DNA from 2 places in the Rhodococcus sp. NPDC054953 genome. Region 2 is predicted to be linked to the other one. Evidence: riboswitches for the same ligand, from Rfam matches in the RefSeq annotation. Region 2 holds a riboswitch; the other holds the start of a gene.
The links. Region 2 has a riboswitch for cyclic di-AMP ahead of ACWF62_RS15345 (transglycosylase family protein). Riboswitches for the same ligand answer to the same signal wherever they lie in the genome.
Positions count from the first base shown of each region.

Region 1: it holds a riboswitch for cyclic di-AMP, as region 2 does, so the genes downstream of both, ACWF62_RS16570 (NlpC/P60 family protein) here and ACWF62_RS15345 (transglycosylase family protein) in region 2, are expected to answer to the same signal.

Region 1 covers NZ_JBSGXD010000025.1:34,861-42,191, reverse strand. Annotated here, with positions in the region: gene ACWF62_RS16590 (hypothetical protein) at 1-1,064, shown strand, start outside; gene trpD (anthranilate phosphoribosyltransferase) at 1,150-2,184, shown strand; gene ACWF62_RS16580 (Lrp/AsnC family transcriptional regulator) at 2,227-2,502, opposite strand; gene ACWF62_RS16575 (DEDD exonuclease domain-containing protein) at 2,539-4,233, opposite strand; cyclic di-AMP (ydaO/yuaA leader) riboswitch at 4,692-4,855, shown strand; gene ACWF62_RS16570 (NlpC/P60 family protein) at 4,868-5,434, shown strand; gene ACWF62_RS16565 (C40 family peptidase) at 5,647-6,690, shown strand; gene ACWF62_RS16560 (peptidase MA family metallohydrolase) at 6,765-7,331, shown strand, end outside.
Region 2 covers NZ_JBSGXD010000022.1:19,790-27,120, reverse strand. Annotated here, with positions in the region: gene ACWF62_RS15370 (DUF2771 family protein) at 1-136, shown strand, start outside; gene ACWF62_RS15365 (cold-shock protein) at 211-624, opposite strand; gene ACWF62_RS15360 (hypothetical protein) at 757-1,008, shown strand; gene ACWF62_RS15355 (YccF domain-containing protein) at 1,008-1,415, shown strand; gene ACWF62_RS15350 (glycosyltransferase 87 family protein) at 1,412-2,824, shown strand; cyclic di-AMP (ydaO/yuaA leader) riboswitch at 2,974-3,160, shown strand; gene ACWF62_RS15345 (transglycosylase family protein) at 3,165-3,797, shown strand; gene ACWF62_RS15340 (hypothetical protein) at 3,861-4,052, opposite strand; gene ACWF62_RS15335 (helicase-associated domain-containing protein) at 4,113-6,389, shown strand; gene ACWF62_RS15330 (hypothetical protein) at 6,692-7,210, opposite strand.

The sequences.
Region 1 (7,331 bases), on a different contig from region 2:
CGCTGTGCCTCGGGGTGTCGGGATGCGCCCAACTCGAGGGCACCCCGATCCCGGCGAGCGACGCCGCGGCCGCGCCGGATCCGGCCGCTGGCGGGTCCTCGGAAGCCTCGGAGGGGGGCTCGTCGGGCGCGCTGGTCGACCTGATGGCGCGGATCCGCGGCACCGACAGCTGCGCGATCCACGATCGCGGGTACGCCGAGCGGTGGGGCACCCGGACCGCCGTGAACACCGGCCCGGGGCTGTCCGGATGCACCCTCGTGGTCGGCGACGGTCAGGGCCCGATCCACGTGTTCGAGCTGACGATGGGCAGCGCGCGGGCGCGGGCCGACATCGAGGCGAACGCGGAAACCGTCGGCGGGCACACCGTCTACCGCGATCCCGGCCCCGACGACGACATCTCTCGGGACACCTGCTGGTATCACCTGCCGCAGGTGGACGACGGTGACGCCTTCGGCCGCTACGCGACGCTGCGCGTGCGCCGGGTCGGGTCCGACGGCAAGGCGATCGGCGAGTGGCCGGACCGCTGCGCGGCGGCCAGCGACTACCTGGCCCGGATCATCGACCGGATCGTGGCGCTGCCGCCGCGAGCGGTCCCGGTCGAGGGCCGCTCCCTGATCGGAAAGGACCCGTGCCTTGAGGACCTGGTGCGCGCGAGTTTCCCGGACTGGACCGTCCACCGGCCGACGGTCGGCGTCGGCCAGTGCGGGTACGGCCTCACCAGGGACGGCGAGGCGTATCGGGTGGAGGTCGAGGTGCTGTTCAGCCTCAACCCCGAGCAGGCGCTGTACGACGGCGCGCGGCCGATCACGCTGGCAGGCCTGACCGGGATCGAGTCGTCCGACGGCGTCCCCGATCCGGGCCAATGGGAGCGGCCCCGGTACTGCGGGGTGAACCTCACCTACCGGCCGTCGGAGCCGGCCGGGGAGTGGAACGGGCACCTGATCGACGTCGAGGTCCATCCCAAGAAGCTCGACGCCGCCGCCGAGGCGAGCGGGCCGATCCCGTTCGACCCGTGCGAGCGGGTGCACGACCTGGCGACCCGGGTCGTCGCCGCGGTCGGGTGACCACCGGCCACCGCCGGTCGTTCCCGGCCGGGACGACGTCATAAGCTGCACCCCGGATCACAGCGACGACGAAGAGGCGGTTGGAATGGGGACGTGGCCCGAGGTGCTCGGCGCTCTGACGGACGGACGCGATCTCGATGCGGCCACCGCCTCGTGGGCGATGGGCGAGATCATGTCCGACAACGCCACCTCCGCCCAGATCGCGGCGTTCGGCATCGCGCTGAAGATGAAGGGCCCCACGCCGTCCGAGGTGCGGGGGATCGCGGATGCGATGCTCGCGCACGCCCGTCCCCTCGACGTCGATTCCGATGCCGTCGACATCGTCGGTACCGGCGGCGACCGGCAGCACACCGTGAACATCTCGACGATGGCGTCGGTGGTGGTCGCGGCGGCCGGGGTGCGGGTCGTCAAGCACGGCAACCGGGCCGCGTCGTCGAAGAGCGGCGGTGCGGACGTGCTCGAGGCGCTCGGTGTCCGGATCAGCCTGGACCCGGCCGCGGTCGCGGCGTGCGTGCGTGAGGTGGGGATCGGCTTCTGCTTCGCGCCGACGTTCCATCCGGCGTTCCGGTTCACGTCCGGTCCCCGCAAGGAGATCGGCATCCCGACGGTGTTTAACGTGCTCGGACCGTTGACCAACCCGGCCCGCCCCCGCGCCGGCCTGATCGGGTGCGCGTTCGCGGACCTGCAGCCGGTGGTCGCCGGCGTGCTCGCCGAGCGCGGGGTGACGGCGCTGGTGGTCCGCGGCGACGACGGACTGGACGAGATCACCACCTCGACCACCAGCACCGTGTTCGTCGTCGAGGGTGGGAAGGTGCGCGAGGACCGGATCGATCCGACCGCGGTCGGGGTGGCCCGGGTGCCGCTGGACGCCCTGCGGGGTGGGGACGCCGAGGCGAACGCGGTGATCGCGCGGGCGGTCCTTGCCGGTGACCGCGGCGCCGTGCACGACGCTGTCGTGCTCAATGCGGGTGCCGCGATCGCCGCCCATCGCGGCCTGGGCGGCGACCTGACCGAGGCCCTGCGTGCGGGGATGGGCAGGGCCGTCGAGGTCATCGACAGCGGCGCCGCCGCGGCGTTGCTGGACCGCTGGGTCGCGGTCAGTACCCGCCTCGCCGGCTGACCGCCAGCCCGCGCCGAGGCGCGGCGGCGGCGCAGGCCGGTGTCACTCGCCGATGGAGAAGGCGGCCTCGACGTCCGCGCTCGCATAGGAACGGAACGCGATGTGGGTGGTGGTGCGCAGCACCCCGTCCACCTTGTTGATCGAGCCCGTCACCACATCGGCGATCTGCTCGTGGTCGCGGACCTTGACGATCGCGATCAGATCGACGTCGCCCGCGCACGAGTACACCTCGGACACCCCGGTGATGTCGGCGACGGCCTGCGCGGTCTCGGGGATGCGGTTCGCCTCGGCGTGAATGAGGACGATGGCGTTGATCATCTCGCTCCTTACTAATAGGGGTGGGTGGTCCTCAGCCTAGGACGCCGCGCCCCGCGCGAGCGCGCACCACTGCTGCCACGCGCCTGCACCGTGCGCGGGTTCGGCGTACCCGTGGCTGGTGCGGACGATCCGAACGCCGGGGCCGTCGAGCCAGGACGCGATCAACCCGACCTCCCCTGCCGTCGCGCCACGCAGCGGCGACGGGTCGGGCAGCACCGTCTCCGCGGACAGCGTCAGGGCGTCCACCACCGGCATCGGCGGGACGCCCCGCTGCGCGACACCCGCGGAGGCGAGCCTGCCGCTGCGGATCACCGCGAACTCCCAGCCGCCGCCGTCGCGGGGGCGGGCCGCGATCAGTTCGTCGACGGCGGCGACCGCGGCGAGCCGTTGGCAGCGGCGCAGCGCCGTGCCGAGGGCGGCGGTGCGGTCCCGCTGCCGGGCGGCGCTCTCGAACAGTTCGGTGGTCGCGAGGTGGTCGATCCGGGCGCGCAGCCGGTGCAGGGCGGTGTCGTCGGCGCCGCGGATGAGGGCGCGGGCGGCGTCGACGGCCGCGCCGTACCCGGCCGGGTCCTGCGGCTCCCCGCCGGCCGGGCAGCCGCCGACCGCCGCGTCCGGGCAGTCCGCCCCGTGCAGCTGATCGGGTCGAATCTTTTTGGTGCAGCTGCGGATTCGGCATGCTTCGGCGATCGTGGCTGCCACGTCGGCGGCGTCGGTGCGGCTCGTGAACGGGCCGAGGGCGTCGGGTCGCGGCGTCCGCGTGATCGAGAACCGGGGAAACGGTTCCTCGGTCATGGTGATCCACCACGCGCGTTTCGGGAACTTCGAGCGGCGGTTGTAGGGCGGGGCGTGCGCGGCGAGCAGGCGCAGTTCGCGCACCGCGGCCTCAAGCCCGTGCGCGCACTCGACGTGGTCGACGCGGGTGGCGAGGGCCACCATCTCCTTCATCCGGGCACGGGTCTCGGATCCGGTGAAGTAGCCGCGGACCCGGCGCTGCAGGTTCACGGCGGTGCCGACGTAGAGGACCTCGTCGGAGGGGCCGCGGAACAGATAGACGCCGGGGGTGCGGGGCAGGTGCGCGGCGAGCCCCCGCTTGCCCCGTTGGGCCGCCGACACGTTGGGCAGGTAATCGACGAGCTCGGGATAGCTGTGCACGCCGAGGTTGCCGACCCGCTCGATCAGGGCGTGCAGAACGTCGACGGTGGCGCGGGCGTCGTCGAGGGCCCGGTGCGTGGGTCGGGTGGTGACCTGGAACAGGTCGGCAAGGGCGGACAGCTTCACCGACGGCGCCTCCTCCCTGGACAGCACCCGGCGGGCGAGCTTGACCGTGCACAGCACCTGGAACGGCGGCCAGGCGAGGTCGAGCCGCGACGCCGCGGCCTTCAGGAATCCGACGTCGAACGGTGCGTTGTGGGCGACGAGGACGGCGCCGCGGGCGAACTCGAGGAAGCTGGGCAGCACCCGCTCGATGCGCGGGGCGTCGACGAGCATCGCGGAGGTGATGCCGGTGAGCTGGACGATGTACGGGGGCACGGTGCGACCGGGGTCGACGAGGGTGCCGAGTTCGCCGATCACCTCACCGCCGCGGATCTTGACCGCGCCGATCTCGGTGATGGCGTCCTCGCCTGCGCTGCTGCCGGTGGTCTCGAGGTCGACGACGACGAAGGTGGTGTCCCGCAGCGGGGTGTCCAGCTCGTCGAACGTCAGCTGGTGTGCGGCGTCACGGGAACTCACCTGGCCGAGGCTAGGCGGCGGCACCGACAGGCCCGCCGACACGCCGTTCCGGCCGTGTTGAGACGAGCGTCACACGAATCCGGATTTGCCGTCGGCGTCGGGTCGGCGCCGCCGTCCCGCCCGGCGGATGTCGCTACCGGGTTGCGGGCTCCATGCGGCGGGCGGCCCCGCGCCGACCGAGTGGTCGGTTGTGATCGCCCGCAGGGTACTGAACTGGACGAACGAACCGTGCTGGTGCGGGTGACGGGCGTCGTCGCCGGGTCCGCGGCAGGCGGCGGGTGAACACAGACCAGGTGGTCGTTATCGGTTTGTGATCAAGATCGGGCCGGACGGTCGGTTGGTGGGCGAAACGCGACAATTGTCCGGTTTGCTCGCCCGATCGAATCGACAGCGGCGGGGGCCTTTCGTAATCTCGTTGAGACCTTGCGGAGTCTTGCCGCGCCACACCGGCGCAGCATCGCGAGGTACCGCCTAATCGATGGCCCGCAAGGGAATCGAATCGGGGACCCACGTTTCCACTGGGGTGAATCCCGTCGGAGCGCAGCCGCGCGCCGCCGGGTAGGGCTGATCTTCCCAGCCCGAACCCGTCAGCTAACCCGGTCGGCGGCAGAATGGAAGAAAGGCCCCTCCTTTCGTGGCAACACCGATCATCAAGGCCCGGCGCGTCGCCGTCGCAGGCATTCTCGCCGTCGGCGCGATCACCGCCTCCGCGGCGCCCGCCCTTGCCGAGCCCGTCACGGTTCCCGGCGTCGGCACCTTCGACATCCCCGGCGTTCCCGCGCAGACCATCGAGATCCCCGGGCTCCCGCAGCTCCCGGTCCTCCCCGGTGCCCCCGCGCCCGCCCCTGCCCCCATTCTCACCGCAGGCCAGAAGGCCGTCGAGGCGGCAGCCAGCAAGATTGGCTCGCCGTACGTGTGGGGTGCCGCAGGCCCGGACGCCTTCGACTGCTCCGGCCTGATCCAGTGGGCCTTCAAGCAGGCGGGCCTGAACCTGCCGCGCACCAGCTACGACCAGGCGGCAGCGGGAACGCCGGTGGCCACCAACGCGCTGCAGCCCGGTGACGTCGTGTCCTTCTACGGCGGATCGCACTCGGGGATCTACGCGGGCAACGGTGAGGTCATCCACGCCGCCACCTCCGGCACCCCGGTCAAGCGCGCCCCGATCGCCTCGATGCCGATGGACGGCGCCCGCCGCTACTGACATCGCCGCTCGCCACGCTCGGGGAAGAAGCGTGGCGGCCCAGCCGCCGACGGGCCCGTCGATCCACACCGGATCGGCGGGCCCGTCGGCGTATGCGGGGGTGGGTCACCGGCGGGCGGAATGTCCGGAACACCGGGGTGGACATCACGGCGGGCCGTTCCGTAACCTTGCCGAGACCTTTCGGTGAAGAAAAGAACAGGAGCACCCGGCACGTGGCGTCACTGAGGACGCGGTCTACCGCGATCGCAACCGGGCTGCTTTCACTCGTTCTCGTCGCGGCGGGCACCGGGCCCGCGGTGGCCGACCCCGCGATCGACAACCCGACGGCCGCGCTCGAGCGGCTCGCGGACCTGTCCCGCAAGGCCGAACAGACCACCGAGGCGATGCACAACGCGCAGATCGACCTCGACTCCAAGCTGTCCGTGCAGCGCGACGCCGAGGCCCGGCACGAGCAGGACCTGCGCCGTCTCGACGAGGCCAGGGCGACGATGGCCCGGTTCCAGCCCGCGGTGGACCGGCTCACCGTCGCCAACTATCAGGGCGGCCGCGTCAACCGGCTGTTCGCGGTGATGGTGTCGGACTCGCCGCAGCAGCTCCTCGACCAGATGTCGACGCTCAGCGTGCTCTCCGCGGACACCGCCGCGCAGGTCCGCGAGTTCACCGAGGCGAGCGACGCCGCGGTCGCCGCGGAGGAGTCGTCCCGGCAATCCGCGGACGACGCGAGGACGGCCACCGAGCACGCCCGCTCGATCAGCGACGACCTGCAGCGAACCCAGAGCGACCTGCAGGGCCAGATATCCCAGGTCACGGCCGCGTTCGCGGATCTGACCAGCGCGGAGAAGGACACCCTCGCCGGGTCCGCGTTCCCGCCCGGCTTCGACCCGTCGACGGTCCTCGCCGGCCTGGTCCCCGGCGCGAACTCCAGTGCCGTGCAGGCGGCGCTCACCCAGGTCGGCAAGCCCTACGTGTGGGGCGCGACCGGACCCGACGGCTACGACTGCTCGGGCCTGATGGTGTGGGCGTACAAGCAGATCGGCAAGGTCCTGCCCCGCTCGAGTCAGGCGCAGGCCGCGGGCGGAACCCCCGTCCGCAAGGAGAACCTGCAGCCGGGCGACCTGGTGCTCTACTACTCCGACGCCTCGCACGTGGGGATGTACACGGGCAACGGGAACATCGTGCACGCCTCCACCTTCGGCGTCCCGGTGAAGGTGGCGCCGGTCGACGCGTACCCGTTCTACGGCGCGCGCCGGTACTGATCATCGAACGGGGGGACGCGCCGCGGCCGGCTCGCCGCACGATCCGGACCTGGGAGGCGCTGGCGCTGGCCGGGTTGCTGACCGTCGTCGCTGGCGCGGCCGGCCTGGTGCTGCAGCAGCCCTCCGTCGAATCGCAGCAGGCGCCAACCGCGGAGCAGGCCAACCCGTTCGAGGAGGCGCGCCGCACCGGGGTCCGCGACCTGCTGGACCGATGGTCGGCGGCCGTCCGCGCCGGGGACGAGCCCGCGCTCGCCGCGCTGTTCGACCCGGGCGCGATGCCCGAATTCCTGCCCTCCGAGGTGCGGAGGATGCACGCGCTGGCCGCGGTGCCGCTGGCCGACTTCGGGTACGAGATCGGCCGCGGCCCGGAAACGCCGGTGCCGACCGACCTCGCCGAGCAACTGCAGGCCACCGATGTGTGGGCGCCGCAGGTGTATCTGCGCTACGCGATCGCGGGCGCCGATCTTGGGCCGACCCGCAAGCCGGTGGCGTTGGTGGTGGCGCGGCGCGGCGAGCAGTGGAAACTCGTCTCCGACCGTCCGCTCCCGGAGTACGACCGCCGAACCTGGCGTGGGCCCTGGGATTTCGGCCCGGTGACCGTCCGGACCGTGCAGACCGACGGCGGGACATCGGTGGTCATC
Region 2 (7,331 bases):
GGTGACGGTGCCGACCCAAGAGAACGAGCAGCTGCTCGGCGTGATCATCCAGCAGCCGTCGTCCCGGGACTTCGCGCCGGTGTGGGCGCTGCAGACGTTGCCGGATCTGCCGGAGGCCGCGCCCTCCGCCGAGTGAGCGGTGCACCAACGCGAGGAGCCCCCGGTCACGACCGGGGGCTCCTCGCGTCTCACCACGGGGGGGTGTGCGACTCAGCTGTCGAGTTCGCGGGCGACGGCCCGGACCACCTCGGAAATCCGCTGGGCGGTCTTGCGGTCCGGGTACCGACCCTTGCGCAGGTCCGGCTGCACCTTCGCCTCGAGCAGGGTGATCATGTCCTCGACCATGCCGTGCAACTCGTCGGGGGTGTGCTTGCGCGCGGCGTCGTCGCGGCGACCCGCCCCGGACTGACGCAGGTTCGGCGCCGGGTCGAGCACCTTCAGGCTCAGCGCCTGGGGGCCACGCCGACCGGCGGCCATGCCGAACTCCACCCGCTGGCCCGCCTTGAGGGCCTCGACCCCGTCGGGCAGCGCCGACGACCGGACGTAGACGTCCTCCCCCTCATCCTGGGAGAGGAAGCCGAAGCCCTTTTCAGCGTCGTACCACTTCACCTTGCCGGTAGGCACCGCGTCACCTGCTCATCCACGTAAAACGACCACATAAACGAACGCGCCCCACGAGCGTGGGACGCGATGCCCGCAGTCTACCTCCGCGTGCCCCTGCCGGGCACCCGGGTTTGCTGGCGATACCGTGGAGGCGTGGCACCACGAACCCCCGGCACCGATTCCCCAGCAAGCACGCCGTCCGGCGGCGGGCTGTTGTTCCGCACCGCGATGGTCCTGTTCTTCGCAGGCCTGATCGCGGTGGTCGCGATCTTCGTCATCGCGGCGACCGGACACACCCCCGGGCTCGCGCTGTATCTGCTGGCCCTGCTCTGCCCGATCGGATTCCTCTGCGGGATCGGCGCGGCCCTGCTCGCGGGTCGCCGCACCCGAGGCGGGGAGCACTGATGCGGATCGTCCTCAACATCATCTGGCTGGTGTTCGGCGGGCTGTGGCTCGCGCTCGGCTACTTCCTCGCCGGCGTGATCTGCTGCATCCTGATCGTCACCATCCCGTTCGGCATCGCGTCGTTCCGGATCGGCCTGTACGCGCTGTGGCCGTTCGGCAAGACGGTCGTCGACAAGCCGACGTCGGGTGTGGGGTCGTTGATCGGGAACGTGATCTGGCTGGTGCTGTGCGGGATCTGGCTGGCGATCGGGCACGTGGTGACCGCGGTCGCGATGGCGATCACGATCATCGGAATCCCGCTCGCCATCGCAAACCTGAAGATGGTGCCGATCTCGCTGATGCCGCTGGGCAAGGACATCGTCGACGTCGGGACGACCCGCACCTATCAGGCGGGATATCCGGCATGAGTGTGCCGCCCCGCACGGACGCGGAGCGGAGCTCCAGCACGGGGACGGAGCGGGCCTCCAGCACGGACGCGGGGCGGCCCTCCAGTGCGGACGCGGAGCGGACCTCGAGCACCGGCGCCGGGCGGACGCTCCCCGCGCGCCCATGGTTTCTCGGTGTCCTCGCCGTCCTTGCCGCCGCCACCGTCGTCGCGCACGACCGGGTGATTCCGCTGGGGCAGCCGCTGTGGGGGTTCTTCCGCAACGGTCTCGACCTGCTCGTCTATCGCAGTGGCGGCGCCACCGTCCTGACCGATGCCGGTCTCTACGACCACGCGCTGCACGGCGGCATGTGGTGGACGTACCCGCCGTTCTCCGCGGTGATCTTCGCGCCGCTGCGCCTGTTCTCGCCGGAGATGACGACGCTGCTCGGCTACCTGGTGAACTTCGTGGCCCTGTACCTGGTGGTGCTGCTGTGCTGGCGGCAGCTCGGGTACCGCGCCAACCGCACCCTGTACGTCGCCACCGGATTGCTGACCGTGGTCCTGAGCGTCATCGAGCCGGTGCGGACGACGATCTGGCTGGGTCAGGTGAACCTGCTGCTGATGCTGCTGATCGTGTGGGATCTCGGCAGGCCCGACGGCAGCAGGCTGCGCGGCATCGGGGTGGGCATCGCGGCCGGGATCAAGCTCACGCCCGCGCTGTTCGTTGTGCATCTGCTACTCACCCGGCAGTGGCGGGCCGCGGCGACCGCGGTGGCGGGCTTCGCGGCGACGGTCGCGGTCGGGTGTGTGGTGATCTTCTCCGATTCGCGGGCCTACTGGACCGGGGTGATCTGGCATTCGACGCGGATCGGCGAGACGGCGTGGCCTGCGAATCAATCCGCCTCGGGGGTGCTGGCGCGGTGGCTGCATCTTGCCGAGCCGCCGCGGCTGCTGTGGCTCGGTGTCGCGGTCGCCCTCGCCGGACTCGGCCTTGCCGCGGCTCTCCTCGCGCACCGGCGCGGGCACGCGCTGCTCGCGGTGACGCTGTGCGGCCTGACGTCGTGCGCGGTCTCGCCGTTCTCGTGGGGGCACCACTGGGTGTGGTTCGTGCCGTTGCTGATCCTGGCGATGGATCGGGCGTTGCGCAGCGGCCGCGCGGTGGCCTGGTTGCTGCCTGCCGCGCTCGCGCTTCCGCTACTGATCTGGGCGCACGGGTTCCCGGACGGCGTGTACGGGATCGGGCTGTTCATGGTGCCTGCGCCCGCGGCGCTGGCACCGATCTTCGCCGCGGTGTACCCGTTGCTGTTCGTGGTGATCGCGGCGACCACCCTGGTCGCGTTGGCGCGGACCGGCCCCGCGGCGGGTCCGAAAACACCAGCGGAGCCATGTGATCTGCCTCACATAACGGTTGGGTCACAGCCGGGTCTCGACCGAGCCGCAACCAGCTGACCTGCACAGACGCCGGTGCGGTCGGCCGAAACCGCGGGAAACACGCCGTTCCCGTAGGAGATGACTCACCGCGATCGGCCACGTACGGTCGTCACCGGTCGGTGTTCCGGCCAGTCCGAACCGCCGCGCCAAACCTTGTCCCGCGGAACGGATTCCCACAGATCAACCCAGGGACAAGGACGGGGGACCCACGTCCCCAGTGGACACCGGGAGGCATGCACCAGGCCTCCCTTGGGGTGAAGCCGCTGTTTGCGCCGGTCACGGAGCGAACACGGCCGGGCGACCTCTCAGCCCGAACCCGACAGCTGACCTCGCAGGCGCGTGCGGAGAGGAAAACCCCATGAGTGCTGGACGCCATCGCAAGCCCACGAACACCCGCAAGACGGCAGCCAAGGTCGTCGTCACCACCGCAGTCTTCGGCGCTGCCGGCGCGGCCTTCGCGGCCCCCGCAAGCGCTGCCCCCGACTCCGACTGGGACCGTCTCGCGCAGTGCGAGGCAGGCGGCAACTGGTCGATCAACACCGGCAACGGCTACCACGGCGGGCTGCAGTTCTCCCCCAGCACGTGGACCTCCCACGGCGGCGGCGAGTACGCGGCCACCGCCAACCAGGCCAGCCGCGAGCAGCAGATCGCCGTCGCCGAGAAGGTCCTCGCCTCGCAGGGGTGGGGCGCCTGGCCGTCCTGCTCGTCCAGCCTCGGGCTGGCCAGCGCGCCGACGCAGCGCAGCGCTCCGGCCGCCGCGGCCGAGACCCCCGCGCCGGCGCCCGCCGCGGAGGCCCCCGACGTCACCAGCATCCCCACCACCGACGGCACCGCCGATGTGTTCGACCGGCTCGACAGCACCCTGCAGGCCGTGAAGGCCCGGGGCATCGCCGTCGACCCGCAGGTCGAGTCCCTGTACGAGCAGGCGAAGCTCAACCCGCAGGTCATCGACTTCCTCAAGACCTACGCGCCGCTGGTCGCACAGCGCTAGCCAGTGCACGAGAAAGGCCCCGCACCAAACCGGTGCGGGGCCTTTCTGCTGCTCGCCTTGGCGTCAGCGGTTGATGACGGTGACGGGATGGACGTAGGGCAGCTCGGACACCGGCCGCGGGAACTCGGTCTCCTCACCGAACGGGGAGAGCCCACCGGACCGCGTCGACGAGAGCTCGGTGACCGCGTGGTCGCCCTCCTTGACGTGCTCCGGCCAGCCGTTGTCGACGTATCGCTTGCTCGCATTGTTAGCCACGAGGCCATTTTGACATCGACCTCGTATCCCGTACAGCCCAGGTCACTAATGTTGGATGCGATGACCGACACCGACGCCGCCCCCGACAGCCTCGCGTCCTGGCTCGCCACCCGCACCGACGCCGAGCTGGCAGACCTGCTGCGGCTGCGCCCCGACCTGGCCGTCCCGCCCCCGTCGACCCTGACGGTGCTGGCGTCCCGGGCGGAGCAGCGCGTCTCGGTGCTTCGCGTCGCCGACGACCTCGACGTGCTCGAACTCACCCTGCTCGGGTTGCTCGGCCGCGACGGCGCGACGGCGGCCGGGGTGCGGCGGGACCAGCTCGCGGACGCGGTGGCCGGGCGGGCACCCGCCCGGGCCGTTGACCGTGCCCTTGCCGCGCTGCGGCAGCGGGCCCTGGTGTGGGGGACGACGGTGTTGCGGGTGACCCCGGCGGCCGTCGAGGCCCTCTCGTGGCGGCTGGACCCGGCAACGACGGCCCTGACACCCGACCAGATCACCGCCGCGCTCGACGCGCTGACCGTGGACGAGCGACGACTGCTGGACACCCTCGCGCACAGTTCCCCGGTCGGCCGGACCCGTGACGCCGCGCCGGGCACCCCACCGGATCGGCCCGTGCAGCGGCTGCTCGCGGCGGGCCTACTGTCCTGGCGGGACGAGCAGACCGTCGAACTGCCCGTCCAGGTGGGGCAGGCGTTGCGCGGCGAGACCATCACCGACCCGACCACGCTGACCCCGCCGACGATCCGCGGCAGCAAACACCGGATCGCCGAGGTAAACGCCGCGGCCGCGGGCGAGGCGCTGGAACTGCTCCGGCACTGCGAGCGCCTCCTCGTTGCGCTCGGCGACCACCCCGCGCCCAGCCTCCGGGCCGGCGGACTCGGCGTCCGGGAGATCCGCAGGCTGGCCAAGATCGTCGGCGTCGACGAGTCGCGGCTCGCGCTGCTGCTTGAGTTGCAGGCCGGGGCGGGCCTGATCTCCAGCGGTCTCCCCGACCCGCCGCCCGCCGCCGACACCGGCGAGGACTACTGGGCGCCGACCGCGGCCGCGGACGGCTGGCTCGACGCGGCCGCGGCGCATCGGTGGCAACTGCTCGCGCAGGTGTGGCTGAACCTGCAGCGCCTGCCGTGGCTGGTGGGGTTGCGGGACCCGAATGACAAGCCGATCGCGGCGCTGTCCGACGAGGCGCGCGCGTCGGCGGCGCCCCGCGAACGCCGATTCCTGCTCGACATCGTCGCCGAACTCGGTACCGGGGTCGGGGCGAGCGCCGCCCAGGTCGCCGACGTGGTGGCCTGGCGTCGGCCGCGGTGGTCGGCCAGGCTCGGCGCCGCCGCGATCGACCGGACCCTCACCGAGGCGGCCGCCGTCGGCTTGATCGGCAGGGATGCGCTGTCGTCGCCGGGGCGCAGCCTGCTGCACGACGGCCCACCGGAGTCGGTGCTCGCCGAGATGGTCGCGGCGCTGCCGACCCCGATCGACCACGTGCTGGTGCAGGCGGACCTGACGGTGATCGCGCCCGGGCCGCTGGTGCCCGGCCTCCTCGCCGAGATCACACTGGTCGCCGACGTCGAATCCGCTGGCGCCGCCACCGTCTACCGGGTCGGGGAGGCCGGGGTGCGACGCGCCCTCGACGCCGGGCGCACCGCCGCCGAGCTGCACGCCCTGTTCGCCACGCATTCGCGGACGCCGGTCCCGCAGGCGTTGACGTACCTGATCGACGATGTCGCCCGCAGGCACGGCAGGCTGCGGGTCGGCATCGCGCAGGCGTTCGTCCGCTGCGACGACCCGGCGACGCTGGCGGAGGTGCTGTCCTCCACGGTCGCCGAGACGCTGGCGTTGCGGGCCCTCGCCCCGACTGTTGCGGTGTCGCAGGCTCCGCTGGGCGAGGTGCTCGACCGGCTGCGGGCGGCGGGGTTCGCCCCGGCGGGCGAGGACTCGTCGGGCGCCATCGTGGATCTGCGGAGTGCGGGCGCGCGGGTGCCGAAGCGGCGGGCCCGGCCGGTGCGCCGGATGCCCGCCCCGCCCAGCGACGAGCAACTCGACCTGCTGGTCCGGCAGTTGCGGGCCGGACAGCGCGCCGCGTCGACCCCGCGCGGAGACGCGGTCCGCGCCGACGGCAGCCGGGCGAGCAGTGCCGCGACGGTGGCGCTGCTGCAGCTCGCGGTGAAGGTCGGGCGCAGCGTCCGGATCGGCTACGTCGACGCACAGGGCATCGCGACTGAACGGATCGTCGACCCAGTCAGCGTCGGCGGCGGCCAGCTCGACGCGTTCGACCCCGCCGACGGCGCGATCCGACGGTTCACCCTGCACCGGGTGACGTCGGTGTCACTCGTCGACTAACCCACCCCGCGCCCCCGCCCACCCGCCCACCCGCGCACCCGCCGACTGAACGGAAGCGTTCAGTCGATCACATCGACTGAATGATCCGTTCACTCACGCCGCCCGACCGCCGGGCCACTCGGCGGCCGGACCCAGGCGGCCGGACCCAGGCGACCGGACCAGCACCGGGACGCCGCACGAGAACGAGAAAGCCGCCTGCCTGCACGACTGGCTTTTCCCGAGTAATGACGTATGGTCGGGCCCAGTGATTGCCACTTCGAAATTCAGGAGCGACAATGGCCGACAAGAAACCGGGCAAGAGCCTAAGAAAACCCACTCAATCCTTGAAGGAACGGCGCGCCGAAAAGCGGGACCGAGCGGCAGACTCCGGCGAATTCATCCGGAAACGTAAGCGACACTGACGGACGAGCACCGTGCAGCACGACGCGGCCGCGCCGGCGGCGACCCGAATCCTCGACACCCTCGTACACCAACTGTCCCCGCGCACCGACGACGAGACACAGCCAAATCCCCACTCCAGCGGCCACCGTGCCGCGCTGGTGTCGGCGCGAATCTTCGTCCTCGACGAGTGCATCAGGGACTCGCTCCTCGCGACCGTCCCCGACCCGACCCAAACCGGGGGCACCGTCGGAACGAAGACACTTCGGGCACTTGATCGCATCAGAGACCGCCTCGATAATGAACTCGGCGCCACGTCGGGGCACACCGAACGCGAGGCCGGATACCGGGCCGGAATTTCCGAGGCCCTGATTCGGGTGCGGGAAATTCGCCAGGATTTCACGGTCGGGCGGTGAATATTCTCGACCCTTCGCCGAAAACATCGCGAATTCGGTGGGCCGAGGAATGATCCCCGTTCATGCGCGATCTCGTGTCCTCCGTGGCCCGCTCGCTCCTGCGCGGTCGGGCACCCGCGACGACGGATCACGCCGCCTCCTCCGCGCA